2 regions of the Paenibacillus sp. S33 genome follow, and region 2 is predicted to be linked to the other one. Evidence: riboswitches for the same ligand, from Rfam matches in the RefSeq annotation. Region 2 holds a riboswitch; the other holds the start of a gene.
The links. Region 2 has a riboswitch for cyclic di-GMP ahead of ACWGXJ_RS01960 (collagen binding domain-containing protein). Riboswitches for the same ligand answer to the same signal wherever they lie in the genome.
Positions count from the first base shown of each region.

Region 1: linked by a shared signal. The riboswitch ahead of ACWGXJ_RS06310 (glycosyl hydrolase) and the one ahead of ACWGXJ_RS01960 (collagen binding domain-containing protein) in region 2 are both predicted to bind cyclic di-GMP.

Region 1 covers NZ_JBSIEZ010000001.1:1,356,485-1,359,641, forward strand. Annotated here, with positions in the region: gene ACWGXJ_RS06305 (sugar phosphate nucleotidyltransferase) at 1-1,247, shown strand, start outside; cyclic di-GMP riboswitch class I at 1,404-1,484, shown strand; gene ACWGXJ_RS06310 (glycosyl hydrolase) at 1,498-3,072, shown strand; gene ACWGXJ_RS06315 (PD-(D/E)XK nuclease family protein) at 3,121-3,157, shown strand, end outside.
Region 2 covers NZ_JBSIEZ010000001.1:434,746-437,902, reverse strand. Annotated here, with positions in the region: gene ACWGXJ_RS01965 (AraC family transcriptional regulator) at 90-971, shown strand; cyclic di-GMP riboswitch class I at 1,022-1,102, shown strand; gene ACWGXJ_RS01960 (collagen binding domain-containing protein) at 1,327-3,157, shown strand, end outside.

The DNA of each region.
Region 1 (3,157 bases), 920 kb from region 2:
TATGGAGACAATTGGGAGACAACGGATTATCAGAATCCTCGTTTATTGCGACAGGGAGAGCACAGGTCGAAATGATCCAGAGTCAGGTCGGGCCGAATACGCGCATCATTGTTGAGCCGGAACGCAGAGACACCTTTCCTGCGATTGCGCTGACAGCGACTTATCTATATTCCATTGCTGGTGTTTCCCCTGATGAAATTGTAGCTATTTTGCCTGTAGATCCTTATGTTGAGGATGCTTTCTTCGCTTCCGTAGCCCAGCTGGAACATACACTCCAGGAGAGTGAAGGCAAGCTTGCTTTAATCGGGGTTGTCCCTTCCTATCCTTCAGAGAAATATGGTTACATTATTCCGAAAAACGATGCCACCCAAGGTAGCACTGGCTACCGCGAAGTGAGCCATTTTCAAGAGAAACCCGACCGGGAGCAGGCGGAGCGTCTGATTGAACGCAATGCTCTATGGAACTGCGGGGTTTTTGCATTCAAATTAAGTTATTTGCTGGATATCTTGGCATCCAAGGGTTTGCCGCTGAATTATGAAGAAATGCAAAAGCAATACGCATCCCTGGAAAAAATCAGCTTTGACTATGAAGTAGTCGAGAAGGAAAAGGATATCGTAGTTCTTCCGTATGATGGTTTCTGGAAGGATTTGGGCACATGGAATACGCTCACAGAAGAAATGTCTAATCAACAAGTGGGCAGAGGTGTAGTAACGGAGGATTGCGTCAATACGAGTCTTATTAACGAGTTAGACATTCCTGTGGCGATCATTGGAACGAATGATCTGATTGTAGCCGCTAGCCCGGATGGTATTCTTGTGACCAATAAGGCTGAAAGTCCTCGCATTAAGGAAGTGCTCAAGGCTCATGATCAGCGTCCAATGTATGAAGAACGTCGTTGGGGGCAGTATCGGGTTGTGGATTATGTCAAGTATGACGAGGGTAACGAGGTATTGACCAAACGAATCCGCGTACGGAAAGGCAAAAATATCAGCTATCAGCTTCATTTCAAACGGAGTGAAATTTGGACCATTATTAGCGGTGAAGCGGAAATTATTTTGAATGAGAAGCTGCACAAAGTAAAAGCTGGTGATGTAGTTCGCATTCCTGAAGGAACGAAGCATAGCATTTTGGCTGTGACCGATGTGGATTTTATTGAGGTGCAGACTGGTTCTGAATTGGTTGAAGAGGATATTGTCCGCTTTTGTATGGATTGGAATGAAATTTCCCGTCACCAATTTATCTCATAATTGTTTTCGTAAAAACGAAAAAAAAGACGAATTCATGAAAATTCATAGCTCAAACTGTCGAAATTGGGCGAAAACCTGTAAATTCATGAACATGACCTATTAAATTTTGGTAAAAGAAAGTCGATACTTAGGGTAAGAAGGAATCCAAACTCCTTCCAACGATAAACGCAGCCCTGTCGAAAGGCAGGTACGCAAAGCTAAAGGGCCTTCTACAAGGATGGCAGCCTGGCTACCGAAAGGAAGAGCGAAAGTGAGATTCAATTTTATTCCTCTGTATCGACTGATACGTCATGTACTCCCCGTTGTTATGCTTTTTTCATTGTTGCCCGTCGGTTTTGGTGATTCTCTGTCTGTGGCGAATGCCGCTTCATTACAACCTGTTAATTCGGACGCTTCTATTCAGGCCCGTGAACTATACAATTATTTACTCAACATCTCAGGGGAAAAAATAGTCACCGGTCAGCATGATTATTTGGAAAGTCCGGATGAATTAAGTAACAAGGTCCAAAAAATCAGTCAGGCATATGTTGGTGTACACGGCTATGAGATGGGAGCTATCTCTGGTCAATCTGACGCTACGGAAGCAGCACAACGTAAAAATGTCGTCGATAGTGCTATCCGTTGGAGCAGATCCGGTGGTATTGTGACGATGACTTTTCATGAAGCGCTACCGGGTAGGCCACTGACTTGGGCCAATGTACAGGCGAAAGTAAGTCAGACAGAGTTCAACAAATACGTGACCCCAGGTACTACGCAGTATAACCTCCTCATTGCCGATCTGGATAAGGTCGCTGTTTCGTTAAAGCAGCTTCGTGATGCAGGGGTTCCGGTTTTGTGGAGACCTTACCACGAAATGAATGGTGACTGGTTCTGGTGGGGAAACAAAACTAATTTCAATCAGCTATGGAATATCATGTACGACCGTTTTACAAACACACATCAATTGAACAATCTGCTGTGGGTATGGAGTCCGAATGCGCCCAATTCGTATACCGTCCCGTATACCCCGAAATACCCGGGGGATGACAAAGTGGACATCTTGGCAGTAGACATTTACAACAATGATTTTAAGCAAAGTCATTACGAAGGCTTGCTTGGATTGGCACGGAATAAGCCGATTGCCATTGGAGAGCACGGTGAGATGCCTAGTTCTGAGGTGTTGCAGGCTCAGCCTAAATGGGTATATTCCATGACTTGGGGCAAGATGCTGACTGAGAATAACACAACAAATCAAATTCAGGATTATATGAATGATTCGAGGAGTTTGACGCGGGATGATGTGAAGAATGGATTGGAAACGATTCAACCACCTGGGGCAGATATACCGACCTTACCGGACGAGGGACAAAGTGAGCCTATCCCGGCTCCGACTCCTCCTTCCGTTCCTGATGTGGTATATGTGAACGGGTTGCAGGGCGAATATTTTAACAATATGAATTTGAATGGAAGTCCTGCTTTGGTCCGTACAGATAGCAAGCTGGACTACAACTGGCGCGCCAATGCAGCTGATCCAAAGGTGAATGCCGATCAGTTCTCGGTTCGCTGGACGGGTAAAATCAAACCACAATATAGCGAGACCTATACGTTCACAACGATATCCGATGATGGTATTCGCGTATGGGTAGACGGCAAGTTGGTGATTGACAGCTGGTTCAAACAAAGCTGGACGGAGCGTAAAGGCAGTATTACTTTGGAAGCAGGCAAAATGGTAGATGTAAAAGTAGAATACTATGATGAAATGGGCGACGCGATGGCACGTCTAATGTGGGAAAGTCAGCATGAAGCGAAAGCGGTGATTCCCGGAAACGCTTTGTTTCTTCCTTGATTGATACTCTTTCCCGGTCCAAAAATTTGAGGAGAGAGGGTGGATCATATGATAAAAAAATGGTTATCCCATAGGTATACAGTCG
Region 2 (3,157 bases):
TAGGGAATCATGTTTAATCAGTCATTATATATTGGTAATTCAAACCAAGATATGCTAGATAAAATTGCTTTTTTGTAAAGGAATTGAATATGACAACAGACCAAAAAAACAACGTGGGCCTCTGGAATGGCGATCCGGTCGTTATTGTACGCACTCCCTCCGCTTTTGCCAAGCAATCCCTTTTGTATATCCAGGAAGTAGGCTACTTCCAAAAAACTTCTGCTTTTATGATGGAAAGGAAAGAACTTGCCTCTTTTTTGCTTGTCTTTACGTTGTCTGGTAAGGGAGAATTACTGTACCGGGGCAAGAAATATATCATAAAACCTCAAGATTTGTTCTTTGTTAATTGCGAGGAATATGTTCAATACAGCACCTCCGGTCATGAATCCTGGGAGTTTATCAGCCTGTACCTGTATGGCAATCTGATTGAAAATTTTTACGAACAATTTGCCAAGCATAATAAACCGGTCATTTCCATGCATAATCCGCATATTATATTGGATAAGCTCCATGCTCTGATTTGTGGGCAGTCTGACAGAAGTCTTTCCGCTGAGCTACTAACGTCCAGGCTCATTGGTGAAATACTAACGTGCATTTTGCAACATCCCTATGATCATCCGTGTGTGAATGCTGAAACCCTGAGCGAAGTACGTCGGGTACAGCAATATTTGGATCAGTCCTACTGTGAGCGAATAACACTGGACTCGCTGGCAGATATGTTTGAATTAAACAAGTTTAATCTGGCTAAAAATTTCAAAAAGCAGATCGGTTTCTCTCCGATTGATTATCTCATTAATGTCCGCATCACAGCCGCTCAAAGCTGGCTTAAAACCAGTGACATGTCCATTGTGGATATCGCAAGGTACGTAGGGATTCCCAATACGAGCCATTTTATTAACCTATTCAAGGAGCATGTAGGAGAAACACCTCATTCCTTCCGCAAAAAATGGGGGAACCGTTCAAAGTTGTAAATGAGAGGTTACATGAAATCAGTTTGATAGATGATAGACGCACAAGCTATTCAAGTTAATGGCAAAACTGTCGAAAGGCAGTGACGCAAAACTATAGGGCCTTCCTTTCCAGATGGCAGCCAGCTACCAGATGAACGAGCTTTTTATTATGTCTTTTTTACATAGATCCATCACAAATTGCTTTACCTCTCTCGAAGAAAGCCCTGATCGCTATGATCAGGGCTTTTTTTCTATTGGGATAGTCATGTCAGCCTAGCATGCTGAATATACTAATTTCGAACTAGGAGGAGGGAAGGAAAAAACATAACCGCCGAAGCATTGCCATATTACGATGAATAGGAGAATCACTTGGAGCATGAGAACAAAAATAAATGTAATGATCATTGCCTTATTGCTCATTGTCCAAAGCTTTTTCAGCGTAACGCTGGCTTACGCTGATGCTCCAGCCCCAGAACTGCCGCAGAGTGCTGTATCCGATCCTAACCATACCGTTACGGATGCTGTATACGTTGTCCCAAACCTTGAACCTCCTAGGGAGATTCCTTCAAACACGGTTCCCTTCGTTCAAGGAGCAACCAGTTCAAAGTCTCAACATGATGCAGCTCCGCAGAGCATATTAACGAAGTTGAGCCTGACCGACGAAGCAGGGCGTGTCATTGATGCGGTATATAGTCCAGACAGCCAATTCGACATCGGATCAGCCATCCAACTAGGCTATGAATGGGAGCTTCCTGACAATACCTATAAGTCAGGGGACACCTTCACCTTTCATTTACCAGAACAGTTTGTCATCTACACTGATATCTCATCTCCACTAGTCACTACCGACGGAACCGTGGGATACTTCACAGTAGATCGTCAGGGCAAGGTGATCATGACCTTTAACCAATATGTAGAGAATCATTCCAATGTCAGCGGCAAACTGCAAATCAAAACCGAGTTTACGAAAGAGATGATGAAAGGCAGTACAGAGATCATCATTGTGATTCCGATCAAAGGCGGGGTACAAACGGTCATCGTGAATGTAAAACCCCAGTCAGGGCCAACCCTAAGCAAACAAGGGAAAATAGCTGGCACCAATCAGATCGACTGGACCATTGATGTGAACAAACAGCTAAACACCGTAAAGCATGCCCTCATCACCGATCCAATTCCTTCAGGGTTGGAACTCAGAAGAGACTCTATCCGGCTCTATCATCTACAAGTCAATATCGACGGCTCGACCGTTGTTCGAGACCTAGTGAATGCAAGTGAATATGCCATTGAAGCAGATCAAGCCGGGACAGGGTTTGTGATTCGTTTTCAAGACGATAGCATTAACACGGCCTATCAGATTCAATATTCCACGCGTATTATTGGCGATGAAACTCGTTTCTCCAACACAGCAACGCTTTCAGGAGATGCGATAGAGAACGTTGTTGCTACCGCTACTGTTCAGGTGGAACGTGGTGAATTTTTGTCCAAAAAGGTTGAAAAATATGATCATGCCACACAAACACTCTCGTGGGCCATAAGATATAACTTCAGCGAGACAAAAATTCCCGAAGCCAAAGCTCTTTTAATTGATCATTTCAATAAAACTCAAGAATTGCTGCCCGGTTCTTTGAAAGTATTTAAGGGAAACACACTGGAGGAGCTCCCATCGTGGGCGTATACTGTCATCCCAGTTGATTATCCGGACCGCAACGGCTTCAAACTTCAATTCAACTTCGACGTAGATTCAGCCTATACCATCCGATACCAGACTCAAGCCAGAGGCCGTGTCTATGATAATGGAAAAGTTATAAACATCATAACCTCGGATGGAACGCAGAAGATTGTATCGACGGAAATCATAAGCGGAGTTATGACTAAAATGTATGACACACCCAATTACAACACCAAAATCATACCTTGGGTGATTACCATCAATACAGACTTGTACATCATGAAAAATATTGTCATTCAGGATGTGTTTCCAAACGGGGGCTTGGCCTTGTTACCGGACACCCTGAAAATTCAAAGTGTTGACGGAACAACGGAGCTACGTGCACCCACGGATTATGAGCTGATTCCGCTATCACAGGACTATAAACAAGGATTTACGCTCATTTTTCATAAAGCCATTCAGAAGGCTTATACAATCAAGTATTCAACTACCTATAATAATGACTGGAAAACGGATACGACGAAGCCCGAGTTTCGTA